2 regions of the Companilactobacillus paralimentarius genome follow, and region 2 is predicted to be linked to the other one. Evidence: predicted binding sites of a transcription regulator. Region 2 holds the regulator's gene; the other holds the start of a gene.
The links. Region 2 encodes LexA, which represses DNA repair genes until DNA is damaged. Its sites were predicted from a motif close to CNAACANNTGTTNG; they were not measured.

Region 1 (7,885 bases), 400 kb from region 2:
GCTTTAGAACTAAAAACACGTCTCGATTTCTCATCTAACAATAAGAAGATCCTCCTAGTTTGTGGAAGTAAAAAATAATGTAATTAATAAGATAATAATACTATATAAAACAAAAATCTGTCATTCATATTACTTATTTTCTAACATTTTTTTCACAAATCTAAGTGGAATACCATCCGTCTCAGGATCCATAATAAAGGAACCATTAGAATAACGGTCAGCATTCTGATGCATTGCTGGATCAATTTCAATCTCTTTATTTGAATCAGTTATGATCGATAGTTGTATATCATTATTAATATTTGTTACCAAACAGATTCGGTGTGGTTGACGCTTTAACTCTCTGAGAGTCAAAACACCACGACGAGCACGACTAGTTACGGGTATCTCAGATAATTTCATTTGTTTATATGATCCACGTTGTGTCAAGACTGCAATTTTATCACTGTCGTTAGCTGCTAAGAAGTAGCCAGCTAATTGATCACCGTCTTTCAAACTGACAAATTTAACACCCATTGCTTTTCCACTAACAACTGGTACTTCTTCAATTGGAAAGGCTGAAGCATAAGAATGCTCTGTAAAGACGTAAACCAATTGTTTAGAATCATTTGGTACATAATAAACATCAATTACTCGTGAAGTATCGGACTTCAACTTACAGTACTTGGAAGCTCTAGATTTGTATGTTCTTCCTGGTAATAAATCACTGAATGCCACTTGCTTAATATAATTTTCGCTAGTTCCTATCAAGAAATTACCAGTTTCTTCCAATTTTTTGAAGACAAAAGCCTTGAGAATTGACTCATCTGTATCCAATCCAATCTCTTGAGAAAGATGTGAACCGGTATCCTTCCAACGGCTATCTTCAATTTCAAAAATTTGACGATAAATCAAATTACCTTTGTCAGTGAAAATAAAGACGTGATCCAATGTATTAACATTTTCATCAATAATTGGATAATCTTCATTCTTCAGACCATTATCATCAGCGTCGGAAGCTTGATAAGAACGTAGACTACTTCGTTTAACATAGCCATCATGACTAACCAATAAGCGAACGTCTTCACTGGCAACCATAACCTTTGTATCAACTTCAATTTCAGCAACTTTGGCTTCAATCTTAGTACGACGTTTATCGGCATAAGTATCACGCACTTGTGTCAATTCTTTTTTGATCAATGTCATTAAAGTAGTGTGGTTATCAATAATTCCGTTTAAATGATCGATTTGCTTATGAAGCTCAGCATCTTCCTTTTCTAATTCCGTTACATCAGTATTAGTTAAACGATATAACTGCAAAGAAACGATAGCTTCGGCTTGTTCATCACTAAATTTATAACTCTTAATCAAATTGTTCTTAGCATCAGACTTATTCTTACTTGAACGGATAGTCTTAATAACTTTATCCAAGATCGATAAAGCCTTGATCAACCCTTCAACAATATGAAGGCGCTTCTTAGCCTTATTCAAGTCAAATCTACTGCGACGTAGGACGACTTCTTCTTGATGTTTAATATATTCCTTCAAGATTTGAATCAAACCGACCTGTTGAGGACGCATGTCAGCAATGGCAACCATATTAAAGTTATACGAAACTTGCAAATCAGTGTTCTTAAACAAATAGTTCAAGATACCATTAGCATCAACATCACGTTTCAATTCAACAACAATTGATAATCCCTGGCGATCACTCTCATCACGTACCTCAGCGATTCCTTCAACTTTCTTAAGAACACGAATTTCATCCATCTTCTTAACCAGTTGAGCCTTATTAACTTCGTAAGGAATTTCAGTAATAACGATTTGAGACTTGTGTCCACGAATCTCTTGAATCGAAGTCTTAGAACGAATGTAGACACGTCCTCGACCACTTGTATAGGCATCTTTAATCCCTTGCTTACCTTGTAAAATACCACCAGTTGGAAAATCTGGCCCCTTAACGATCTTCATCAATTCGTCCAAAGTAATATCAGGATTATCAATCATTTTGATTGTGGCATCAATAACTTCACCTAAATTGTGAGGTGGAATTTCTGTAGCATAACCAGCTGAAATTCCGGTAGCACCGTTAACTAATAAATTAGGAAAACGTGCTGGTAAAACTTTAGGCTCTTTTTCAGTATCATCAAAGTTCCATTCTTCATCAACAGTATCTTTGTTGATATCACGTAACATTTCAGTTGAAATCTTACTTAAACGTGCTTCAGTATAACGCATAGCAGCTGGTGGATCACCATCCATCGAACCATTGTTACCATGCATTTCAATCAAAGGATTACGCAATTTCCAATCTTGAGACAAACGAACCATTGCCTCGTAAATTGAGGAATCACCATGGGGATGGAAATTACCCATAACGTTACCAACACCCTTGGCTGACTTACGAAAGCCTTTGTCATAAGTATTACCATCCAAAAACATTGAATAGAGAATTCTTCGTTGAACAGGTTTCAAACCGTCACGAATATCTGGTAACGCTCTTTCTTGAATAATTGATTTTGAATATCTCGCAAATCGATCTCCCATGATTTTTTCGAGCGAGATATCTTGAATTTTAGGAGAATTTTCAGTCACTATATATCACCTATTCCTTATTCAATAAATCGTCGACAAGTTTACTATCGATAGGATCAGTATCATCATCAACTTTTTCCAAGATATTGTCGCCTTCTTCAGTTCCATTGAAACGAACATTATCTTCGATCCAATCACGTCTAGGCTTAACTTTATCACCCATCAGAGTTGTTACACGACGTTCAGCCAAAGCAGCATCATCAATGTTAACTCTGATTAGGATACGATTTGTTGGATCCATTGTTGTCTTCCAAAGTTGATCGGCATTCATTTCACCTAAACCTTTGAAACGTTGCAATTCATAACCTTTACCCATCTTTTCGATGTCTTTTTGAAGTTCATCTGGAGTCCAGGCATATTCAATTTTAGTTTTAGCACCTTTACCCTTTTGAAGCTTGTAAAGTGGTGACAAAGCAATATAGACATGTCCTGATTCAACTAACGGACGCATGTAACGATAGAAGAAAGTCAACAACAAGATTTGAATATGTGAGCCATCATCATCGGCATCAGTCATGATAATAACTTTGTCATAATTACGATCTTCTAATTTGAAATCGGCACCAACACCGGCACCAATTGTATAAATCATAGTATTGATTTCTTCGTTTTTATAAATATCTTCTAACTTGGCTTTTTGAGTATTTAAAACTTTACCACGCAAAGGCAAGATAGCTTGGAACTTACGATCTCGTCCCTGTTTTGCAGAACCACCGGCTGAATCACCCTCGACAAGAAACAATTCATTCTTATCAGGATTCTTGGATTGAGCAGGAGTTAGTTTACCAGAAAGCAAACCATCAGTTTTTTTATTCTTTTTACCACTACGAGTACTCTCACGAGCCTTACGAGCAGCATCACGAGCTTCTCGGGCCTTCAAAGCCTTTTTGACTAACATTTGAGCCTGTTCACCATTCTCCAATAGATAAAAGCTCATTTGTTCATAAACTAGTTGGTCAACAGCTGATCTAGCTTGAGGAGTTCCCAATTTGCCCTTTGTTTGACCCTCAAATTGAAGAATCTCTTCAGGAATTCGAACTGAAATAATAGCTGATAGCCCTTCACGAACATCGCTACCTTCCAAATTCTTACTGTTTTCCTTTAACAATCCTACCTTACGAGCATAATCATTAAAGGCTTTAGTCAATCCAGACTTCATTCCGGCTTCATGTGTCCCACCATCAGCAGTACGAACATTATTAACAAACGAGATGATGTTCTCCGAATAACCATCATTATATTGACCAGAAAATTCAATTTCAATGTCAGAGTTAGTACCTTCAACGTAGAAAATACCACCTAAAGCATCTTTTCCTTCGTTCAAATACTTTACAAATGATTGAATACCATCTTCGTAATGGAAAATATCTTGTTTCTCTTCTTCACCACGTTTATCAGTAATAGTGAATTTAACGCCCTTTAACAAGAAAGCTGATTCCCGTAATCTTTCAGCTAATGTATCATAGTTAAATTTTGTTGTTTGAAAGATAGTAGCATCTGGTTTAAAGCTTATAGTCGTTCCGCTATCCTCCTTGGTAGTACCTGTCTTTTTCAAAGTTCCAACTGGATGACCACCATTTTCAAAACGTTCTTCATAAACTTTGTGATCACGAACAACTCGAACGGTCATCCATTCTGACAAAGCATTAACAACTGAAGAACCAACACCGTGCAGTCCACCAGACGTCTTGTAACTATTCTCTGAGAATTTACCACCAGCATGCAGAACCGTCAAAATTACTTCAATAGTTGGTTTACCACTAGCGTGCATCCCTGTTGGCATTCCACGTCCATGATCAACGACAGTAATACTACTGTCTTCATTGATAGTAACGTTGATTTCTTTACCAAATCCTGATAGAGCTTCATCGACTGCATTATCGACAATTTCATATACCAAGTGATGTAATCCACGTGAATCAGTGGAACCAATGTACATACCTGGTCTTTTTCGTACAGCTTCTAATCCTTCAAGGATTTGAATTGACGAATCATCATAAGATGATTTTGGCATTTATATCATTCCTTTTCATTTACTACGTAGTGCAATATTTCAATATTATAACACTATTACCTTAACACGAATATATGTTCGTACATAAGAAATCTTTTAATTTCTAACAAAATAGTGGATAATGTCTAGGTTGGTATTTATAATTCTCTAATAAAAGCACCATAGAAATACAATATACCAAAAAAATAAAGCTAAGAGAGTGATTTTTTGATGAAACTTCTCATTTGTGCAATATTAGCCTATCTAATTGGCTCATTTCCAACTGCCTATATCGTTGGAAAAGTTTTCTTTCATAAAAATATTTTTGATTACGGTAGTGGAAACGTAGGGACTACCAATGCTTATCGTGTTTTTGGCAAATTTGCCGGAACAGTTGTCCTAGTTATCGATATTTTAAAGGGAACTTTAGGTGCATTGATGCCAGTCTTCTTTAATCTCGATCGTCACTGGATTTTATTCATCGGTATTTTTGCCGTTATCGGACATTGTTTCTCCATCTTCCTTAAATTCCGTGGTGGAAAAGCTGTCGCAACCAGTGCAGGAATACTTTTGGCTTATAATCCTCTACTATTTGTCATCTGTTTTGCTTTTCTTGCCACAATCGTTTATACAACCAGCATGGTCAGTGTTGCTAGTTTGACCACGATATTATTCTTTACGATTGCCACCTTATTCCTTCACGATTGGATTCTAACTACCGTTGCCGCCATTATTACTGTTATTATTTATGTACGTCATATTCCCAATATCAAGCGACTACTCAAAGGAAAAGAAAATTTAGTTCCAATTGGTTTGAGATATAAGAAACAACAAAAGGAACAACAAAAATAATTACTAATTCTAAAAAACGACCATTTAAATTGGCCGTTTTTTTCTTTCATTTTCTTTAAATTAATCCTCAAAAGCCCTAGTTACTGATAAAATATGATTAAAGTGATTAGCACCGTTTAGGGGGAACATGACAATGGATAAAAAATATCCTAGTAGATCCGAATATCGTCGTTCAAATGGTCTTAAAAAATCTTTCTATCAAAGATGGTGGTTTTGGATCATAATTATTCTTTTAATTGTTGGTGGAGGTGCTGGCGGTTATTATTTATATTCTCATTCCCAGGAAAATACTTCGAATGTTCAAAAGAAAACTACTACTTCAAAGACCAAACCCAAAAAGAAGAAAAAATCAGTAACCACTTCAGGGATAACTTTAAAACAGTACAATAGCATTTATATCAGTGACAAGGACGGTCTATCTTTAGATATTTTAACGAAATTCTTTGGTAAATCTAAAACTAGTACTGTAAGCAAGGTAAATGATAAACAGACTAATATGGAAACATGGTCTAAAATCGCTAACGGTACTAAGAATTCCAAACTGATCGTACAATTTTATAATGATCACGCTATTGAAAAAACTATCTCTGGCCTTATGGTTGATCGAAATTCTAAAATTACTCTAGTCGATTATGCCAAAATTGATAACGATCAAACAACTGATCAAGTTACTCAAACACTTGGCAAACCTAATTATTACTCTGAAACAAATGTTGATGGTACTACAAACACAATATATAAATATACAACTGGATTAGACGGCGAAGATGGTGCTAACTGCACAATCAATTTTACTAATGGTAATGTCAGTGGTAAAAGCCAAACAGGATTAAAATAATGACCTAAGTAAATCACTGTATATCATTTTCACTATGTCATACAATATTCTTATAAAGATAACGTATGGGGGGTTAAATCTTGAAAGTTACTAAATTAGTCATTGGCATACTTATGATTGTTTTATCTCTATTTATTTTTTTCGAAAGTATGGCCGCTGGATTTGTTAATACAGTTGAGAATAAAGGAAATACCAGTGGATCTGCCGGTATTATAATGGCAATTGGCTTTCTCGCTACAGGAATTGTATACATTGTTACTAGAAAGAAAAACGGTCTTGGTGGGGACATAGCTAATGCAATTATATTAGGACTATTTGGAATCGTTGGTCTAGCAAACTCTGATAAAGTATATCAGGATTTACTAGTTTGGATCATACTTGGGTTTATTATTGGTTTTGGCTTCTTGATTTGGCATATTATTGCCAATAAAATTAGCAGTAATAGTAGTATAAAACATCAGAGCCAAGTTAATAATTATTCTTCTAATCAAGGATCTAATTCCATGCCTACTAGAGCTCAATATCGTCAAAGACGAAACCATAAATAAAAAATTAATTTAAAAAGGTATCCTAGAGTAAAGTATTTTCCTTATTCAGGATACCTTTTTAAAAATAGATTGAAATTGTACCTTTAATTCTTTTATCGCCACTCTATTAAACGTTGTACATAAAAAGTCCTAATACCTTAATGGCATTAGGACTTTTATTCTTATTTCACCGATATGCTGAAATATGCTTTGAACTGTTCATTAGGTGCTAAACGGTTAATACCGTATTTGGTCTTTAATTGATTGTCACTATCGTTTTTATCAGCAATCCCCCACCAAGGTTCAATACACATAAAATTGCCTTCTGTGGGATATGAGGACCACATACCAAAGAATTTAGCGTTACCTGTATCTAGAATAACTTGATGTTCACTTTTATCACTTGAAATCGTCACTTGTGTTGGTTCATTCAACCGATAAACAATTGCATCATTAACAAAAGCTTCATGACTCAATGGAAAGTCTTGATTATCAACTTTCTTTTCATTGTTAAGATCAATATTTCCTGTTTCACCATTAATCGGAATCAAAGTTCTAGTTTCCTTAGGGTCAACTTTGACAGTAAAATCTTCATAATTCAACCCCTTCTCGAAAGGCACTGAAAATCCGGGATGTGCACCAATTGAAAAGTACATATCCTCTGATTCTTCCAAACTATCAACTAAGTAAGAAATCTGAAGTGTTTCCTTAACTAATTGATAAACGATTCTTAACTTAAAGTGATATGGGTATTTTTCTAAACTAGCTTCACTTGTTGTTAGACTCAAGACCAATTTAGAATCTGATTGAGAATCGAGTGCAAACTCTTGATCTCTAGCAAACCCATGTTGTGTCATATGATATTCTTTATCGTCAATATAATAATGATTATCTTTTAAACGACCAACAATTGGGAATAATACTGGCGCATGTCTTCCCCAAACATTAGGGTTAGCTTGCCACATGAATTCTACCCCTTTAGTATTCTTGACACTGATTACTTCAGCGCCTAAAGACTCCACCTTAACTGTTAAAAAATCATTTTTTAATTGATAGACTGTCATAATTGCCCCCTATAGAATGTAACGTGAAAGATCTTGA
Region 2 (7,885 bases):
TCACTAAGAAACGTGATTGTGTTTCTGAAAACATTTGAGCAGAAGTTAAATCAGTTTCAATTTCAAAGCCTAATTGTTTATCAAAAGCTGATTCTGACAAAGCTACTGCCAAACCGCCTTCACTCAAATCATGACAACTGGCAACTAATCCCTGATTAATAGCTTGACGAATTAAATCTTGATGAAGTCTTTCTTCGTTCAGATCCAATGGTCGTAAACCACCTTTGATAGAACCAGTTTGTTGCAATTGAATCTCGGAACCATTGAAATCGTTAAATGTATTACCTAATAAATAGATCAAGTCGCCGGCTTCTTTAAAGGCGATTGTAGTAACCTTTTTCACGTCGTCGATTAACCCAACCATTCCAATCATAGGACTAGGATAAATAGCCTCATCGTTGTATTCGTTATAGAGCGACACATTACCGGAAATTACCGGTGTATTGATTTTTTCACACGCACTAGCAATTCCCTCTACACTCTTATCTAACTCCCAAAAAACTTCAGGGTTTTCAGGATTACCATAATTCAAACAGTCGGTTACACCTATTGGTTCTGCACCACTTGCGACAATATTACGTGCAGCTTCCATAACTGTGATTTGTCCACCAACGTATGGATCTAAATAAACATATTTAGAATTACTATCATTAGTCATTGCAATAGCCTTTTTCGTGCCTCGAATACGAGTTACACCGGCATCACTACCAGGTTGTACCAATGTATCAGCTTTGACTTGCGAATCATAAGTTTGATAAAAATGCTTTTTACTAGCAATATTGGGTTGCTTCAAAAGAGCTTGCCAAGTATCTATCAGTGAATCAATTTTAGGTACAAAATGATAATCACGATCTTGAGCAATACGCTTTGGTTCAACCTCTGGACGGTCATACTCAGGTACATCTTCAGTCAAACTACGGACAGGAATATCAGTTACCAATTCATCACGATGATAAATTTTATATTGCTTGTCTCCAGTTACTTGACCGATTACAACAGCATCTAATTCAAAATTTTTGAAGAATGCTAAAACATTATCTTTAAACTGTGGCTTCACACAGAGAACCATTCGTTCCTGTGACTCGGACAACATCATTTCGTAAGCTGACATTTCTGTTTCACGTTGTGGAACATTGTCCAAGTTTAAAATCAAACCACTATCAGCTTTAGAAGCCATTTCTGCAGTGGATGATACTAATCCAGCAGCACCCATATCTTGAATTCCCAAAATCCAATTAGGATGTTTTTCAATGATTTCAACACAAGCATCCATCAACAATTTTTCAATAAAAGGATTACCAACTTGAACAGCTGAACGTTGTTTATTTTTAGTATCCGTAAATTCATCTGACGCAAAGGTCGCACCATGAATTCCATCACGGCCTGTTTTAGCACCAACGTAGACAATCAGATTACCTTTACCACTAGCTGTACCGTGTTTAAAATCAGTTTTGTTTAACAAGCCAACGCACATGGCATTAACCAAGGGATTATTCTCATAACAATTTTCGAAGGATATTTCGCCACCAACAGTTGGTAAACCAATACAATTCCCATAGCCACCAATACCTGCTACTACTTCGTTAACTAGATGTTTAGTTTGACCATCCTTTAATGGACCAAATTTCAAACTGTTTAACAATGCAAAAGGTTGGGCTCCCATTGAAAAAATATCTCTGATAATACCTCCAACACCAGTTGCGGCTCCTTGATAAGGTTCAACCGCTGAAGGATGATTGTGACTTTCGGCCTTGAAAACAACCGCCTGACCATCACCGATGTCCAAAATTCCGGCATCTTCACCTGGTCCAGCCAATACTCGATCACTCTTATTAGGCATCTTTCGTAAAACTTTTTTGGAATTCTTGTAAGAACAATGTTCGCTCCACATAACCGAATACAATCCAGTTTCTGTGTAATTAGGAAGGCGATGCAAAATTTTTTCACAAATCAATTTGTATTCTGAATCACTCAATCCCCATTGTTGATATAACTTTGAATCCTGAATTTGCTTAGCAGTAGGTTCAGTCATTAATTATTCACCCTTACTTGATTGATTATTGATTGAAATAGTTTAAGCCCATCGGAAGAACCCACGATATCTTCCAAAGCACGCTCCGGATGAGGCATCATTCCTAAAACATTTCCTTGACGATTCATTACACCAGCAATTTGATCAACACTTCCATTAATATTCTCGTCATAACGGAAAACAATTTGATCATTGGCCTTTAATTCTTCCAAAGTCTGTTCATCACAGTAATATCTACCTTCACCATGAGCAACCGGTATACGGATTTTTTCGTTTTCGGTGTATCGATTAGTAAAAATTGTTTGATTGTTCATCACTTGTAAAGTAACTGTCTCACAAATAAAACGACTCTTTTCATTTTGAATCAGTGCACCCGGCAATAAATGCAATTCCGTTAAAATTTGGAATCCATTACAGATACCTAAAACAAACTTACCTTCATTGGCAAAACGGACGATTTCACTAATAATTGGAGCATGAACAGCAATTGCACCACTTCTCAAATAGTCGCCATAAGAAAAGCCACCTGGAATTAAAACACCATCAAATCCTGCTAAGCTAGTTTTGCGATAATCAACTAGTTCTACCTCTTCCTTGATACCGTCTTTAATGGCATAGTACAGATCCATATCACAGTTAGATCCGGGAAAATTAACAACGGCAAACTTCATTTATTCAGCCTCCATGATCTCATAACGGTATGTTTCGATATTAGGATTGGTTAACAAATTGTCACAGATTGTATCGATATCTTTTTCCAAATCAGGATAATCTTCAAAATTCAATTCGAAGTATTTTCCCATATGGACACCAGAAACTTTGTCATAATCCATAGTCTGAATAGCTGATTTAATCGCCTCTCCTTGGGCATCTAAAACAGAGGGTTTGAGTGTCACATAAACTTTAACTAATTTCATCATTTACTCCTATCGTGTTGTCAATCTTTCTAAAACTGAGTGATACGTCTTAACTAAATCGCCTTCATGCTTACGAAAAACATCTTTATCCATCGAATGATGACTTGTCTTATCCCACAAACGACAGTTATCCGGTGAAAATTCATCTACTAAAATAATTTCATTATTAACTTTTCCAAACTCCAATTTGAAGTCAACTAAATCAAAATCACTTTGGGCAAAAAACGGAATTAATAGTTGATTGATTTCTAGTGTCATCTGCTTGATCCGAGCTATCTCCTCTTTATCCGCGATACGCAAAGCATGAATTTGCGACTCATTGATAAAAGGATCATCTAATGCATCGCTCTTGTAATAAAACTCAATAATTGGTTCTCTCAACTTCAAACCATCTTCAAGGTGGAATTTACGTACAAAACTACCTGAACCAATATTTCTCAAAACTACTTCTAATGGGAAAACTTCACTCTTTTGAACTAATTGTTCATGATCTGATAGATTTTCAATCAAATGAGTTTTTACGCCATTTTTAATCAAATAATCAAATACCAAAGTAGAAATACGGCAATTCAAAACACCTTTACCCGGTAACACTTCTTTTTTCTTGCCATTAAAGGCCGTTGCTTGATCTTTATAGACCATCAAAAGTTCATTTTCTTTGTCTGTTTTATAAACGTTCTTAGCTTTACCTTCATAAAGTAAATTATTTTCAGTCATGATTTACACATCCCAAATCGAATTTTTTTCAACAGAACTCTTTGTTTCTCGTAAATCGTCACTCAAAATTGTAATATGACCCATTTTACGATTATTTTTACTTTCAGCTTTACCGTAATCATGAAAATGCCATTCAGTGTGTTCTGGTAAAACTTCCTTAGCTGGCTGTAAATGCTGTCCTAATAGATTGACCATAACTGCTGATTGTAGAAGTCGAACTTTTGGCATTGCCAGATTACAAACACCACGGATATGAGCATCAAATTGAGAAATATTGCACGATTCAATTGTTAAATGACCTGAATTATGCGGACGTGGAGCAATTTCATTAACAAAAACTTCATTTATCGTAGAAATGAAGAATTCAATACACATAGTACCGACTAATTCTAAATTTTGAGCTAACTTCTCACCAATTTGGTAAATCTCATTTTCGGTTTCTGTACTAATCTCTGCTGGACAACTACTTAGGTGCAGAATATTATGACGATGAATATTTTCAATAACGGGGAAAATAGAAGTTTGTTGAGAACTATTAGCCGCGACAACAACTGAGACTTCTTTTTTCAAGGCAATCTTTTTTTCAACGATACAAGTTCCATGCATCAATAATTCTTCAATATCGGCATAACAAACCTTTTCAGGATCTTCGATCAGAATCTGGCCTTTACCGTCATAGCCACCACGAGTAGTTTTTACAATTACTGGAGTTCCTAATTTCTCAACAGCACGATGATATTCAAAAATATTATTGATAACAACATGCGGAACTGTTGAAAAACCACTTTTTTCAATAAAATTCTTTTCAGAAACGCGATCTTGAGTAATTGTTAAAGCCTTAGTACCCTGAGGCACTTCTGTATATTTTTTCACCTCATTGATTGTTTCAGCATCGACGTTCTCAAATTCATAAGTCAAAACATCACAACGCTTGGCTAATTCAATCAATTGAGCTAAATCGTCATATGCAGCAACAATTTGATCGTCGGAAACTTGTGCTGCTGGACAATTTGGCGTGGGATCGAGAACAATAACTTTATAACCCATTTCCTTTGCTGAAAAAGACATCATTTGTCCGAGTTGACCCCCGCCGATAATTCCGATGGTTGCACCCGGTAAGATTGTTTTAGTCAAGATTTTTCCCACTTTCCAATGACTTATCATGCATGGCCTTGGTGTAACCATTCAGAGAAAGTTCATAATCTTGATTTTGTAAAGCACAGATCTTTGTCGCCATGATGGCAGCATTCTTAGCTCCAGCTTCACCAATAGAGACTGTTGCCACTGGAACACCAGCAGGCATTTGGACAATTGACAATAAAGAATCCATCCCTTTTAAATATCTAGATGGTACTGGAACACCGATAACTGGCAAGCTAGTTGATGAAGCAATCATTCCTGGTAAATGAGCGGCGCCTCCTGCACCTGCTATTATCACTTTAAAGTTATTAGAACGTGCCGTTTTTGCAAAATCCAGCATCTCTTGAGGAGTTCTATGTGCTGAGATCACTTTGACTTCATAACTGACCTGTAAGTCTTTCAAAACATCAACTGTGTTCTGCATAACTTGTAAATCCGAAATTGATCCCATAACTATCGCTACATCACTCATTGGTTTTCCACCTTTCTGTCTTTGGTAACCAAATTCTATCAAGATATGAAAATTCTTTCAATACAAAACACGTATTTAATTCAATTATTTTTAATTAATATTCGCATTTATCGTTTTCATTTAGATTTTTTTAGATATTATTAATATCATAGTTCGTAAATAAAGAGCAATTGATTTTTTAGACAAAAAAATAGACGATACACATATTAAAATATGCATATCGTCTATTAATTTAACTTACTACTTCTTTTTTTGTGATGCTTTCATAGTACTCATTAATTGGTTAAGTTTCTTTTGTGATGGTTTTTGTCCCATTTGAGCCATCATTTGCTTAATCATATCTGCGCTGATTGGTGGATTATCTTGGAAGTACTTCTTCATATACCATCTGGCAATAAAGAATCCACCAACTAAACCGATTAATAAGGCTATAATACCAACGATTATTGTTGTTCCCATTTATGTTTCACCCTTTCCATACATCTATTAATATTACAAAAAAATCACTCTAATTGAAAGTGTTAATCGTCACGTAAACCTTTTTTACGTTGAATCTCTCTAACTTTCTCCGGTGTGACCTCATTTCCTTGCTTATCAAACACACGTGTCATTTCAAGTTGGGATCTAAAACTGGCACGAAAATTCTTCAAATATTCTTTTCTAAGTTCGGCTTGTTGATCTTCTTCTTCTTTAGTAATAGTTCCATCTTTAGCCTTATGAGCTAATTTATTAATTTTTTTGAGCAATTCTTCTTGTTCGTTCATAATTTTAACTCTCCCCATTATATCGAACACTTGTTTGAACTTGTATTCATATTTTGATACAATCTAATTAAGATATTAACAATGAGGTGTTCTAATGTCAAAAGCTGAAGGCTCTAAACAGTCACAAATTCTACAATGTATTTATGATTATTTAGATGAACATGGATATCCGCCCACTGTCAGAGAAATCTGCGAAGCTGTAGACTTATCATCTACATCAACGGTACATGGTCATCTATCTCGTCTTGAAAAAAAAGGTTTTATTCAACGTGACCCTACTAAACCTAGGGCAATCGAACTTACTGGTGCAGGTTTAAATTCCATCGGTATCAAATCAAAACAAATTCCTATCCTCGGTACTGTTGCTGCTGGACAACCAATCACAGCTGAACGTAATCCCGATGGATATTTTCCAATTCCACCTGACTTAAATCGTGATTCTGGTGAATTATTCATGCTTGAAATTCACGGAGAAAGTATGATCAATTGTGGTATTTACAATGGTGACCACGTTATAGTACATGAACAAAATTTTGCCAATAATGGTGAAATTGTTATCGCTATGACTGAAGATATCGAAGCCACTTGCAAGAGATTCTATCAAGAAAATGGACATTACCGCCTACAACCTGAAAACGATACAATGGATCCAATTATCTTAGATAACGTAGAGATACTTGGTAAAGTTGTTGGATTATATCGTTCACAAATTTTTTAAATCACTCTTTTGCGGAGTGATTTTTTTATTATCTGCAAAACTTCTTCTATAATAGATAATAATTTAACCACGAGGGAGAAATTATGACTGAATTCTATCTCATCCGTCATGGACAAACTAAAGCCAACGTGATGAAAATGAAACAAGGCAATATTAATACCGAAATGACTTACTTAAATGATCACGGTCAACAACAAGCCCAGACTCTGGCTCAGAATTTTGATATCAGCTTTGCAGATCGTATTATCTGTAGCCCTTTAAAGCGTGCTCAACAGACAGCTACAATTTTGAATAAACAGGCCAATTTACCAATCTCTTATGATAAAAGATTGGTGGAAATATCTTATGGACAATGGGACGGACAAAAAAATGCTGATTTAAAGAAAATTCATCCTGATGCCTACAATGAATATTGGAATGACGTTTTACCATTCTATACGAAGTATGCCACCGATGGAGAACGATTTGAAGACGTTGTTACACGGGTACACGGCTTTTTAGAAGATGCCCTGAATAAATACCCCAATGACAAACTTATCTGCGTTACACACGGTTTTACTGTTAAGGCCGCCGCGTTAGATGTTCTTAAACCCCAGGACATGATGAGTATCCCCGAGCCTCGAAATACTAGTGTTACTAAAATTGTTGCAACTCCAAAAGATCAAAAATTTTACTTGGAATATTTCAATCAGATTTTCAATTAAATATATAAAAAAATAAACCATCATTGAATTATAAAATTCAACGTGATGGTTTATTTTTTGAAGTTTAGTTGCATTAAAATGTATTAATTAGATGTCGCGACGACGTTCCTTAATACGAGCAGCCTTACCTGTACGAGCACGTAGGTAGTAAAGCTTGCTACGACGTACACGACCATGTCTGATAACTTCAATTTGTTCTACACGAGGTGTGTTCAATGGGAATGTTCTTTCAACACCAACACCATTACTCATCTTACGTACAGTGTATGTAGCACTGATACCTGAGCCATGTCTCTTGATTACGACACCTTCGAATAATTGAATACGTTCACGAGTACCTTCAACAACCTTAGCATGTACACGAATAGTGTCACCGCTACGGAAGTCAGGAATGTCAGAACGTAATTGTTCTTTTGTAATA

Region 1: the regulator LexA is predicted to act here: its motif matches at 4,656-4,669, upstream of parE (DNA topoisomerase IV subunit B).

Annotation. Positions count from the first base shown of each region.
Region 1 covers NZ_OY724131.1:1,421,146-1,429,030, forward strand. The annotation lists gene ACI6PB_RS06825 (LysR family transcriptional regulator) at 1-41, opposite strand, end outside; gene parC (DNA topoisomerase IV subunit A) at 130-2,574, opposite strand; gene parE (DNA topoisomerase IV subunit B) at 2,585-4,588, opposite strand; gene plsY (glycerol-3-phosphate 1-O-acyltransferase PlsY) at 4,799-5,419, shown strand; gene ACI6PB_RS06845 (DUF3862 domain-containing protein) at 5,553-6,257, shown strand; gene ACI6PB_RS06850 (hypothetical protein) at 6,338-6,805, shown strand; gene ACI6PB_RS06855 (aldose 1-epimerase family protein) at 6,967-7,848, opposite strand; gene hslU (ATP-dependent protease ATPase subunit HslU) at 7,858-7,885, opposite strand, start outside.
Region 2 covers NZ_OY724131.1:1,021,135-1,029,019, reverse strand. The annotation lists gene purL (phosphoribosylformylglycinamidine synthase subunit PurL) at 1-2,032, opposite strand, end outside; gene purQ (phosphoribosylformylglycinamidine synthase subunit PurQ) at 2,032-2,703, opposite strand; gene purS (phosphoribosylformylglycinamidine synthase subunit PurS) at 2,704-2,952, opposite strand; gene purC (phosphoribosylaminoimidazolesuccinocarboxamide synthase) at 2,959-3,666, opposite strand; gene purK (5-(carboxyamino)imidazole ribonucleotide synthase) at 3,670-4,800, opposite strand; gene purE (5-(carboxyamino)imidazole ribonucleotide mutase) at 4,793-5,278, opposite strand; gene ACI6PB_RS04835 (YneF family protein) at 5,519-5,737, opposite strand; gene ACI6PB_RS04830 (DUF896 domain-containing protein) at 5,800-6,042, opposite strand; gene lexA (transcriptional repressor LexA) at 6,137-6,760, shown strand; gene ACI6PB_RS04820 (histidine phosphatase family protein) at 6,844-7,464, shown strand; gene rplS (50S ribosomal protein L19) at 7,552-7,885, opposite strand, start outside.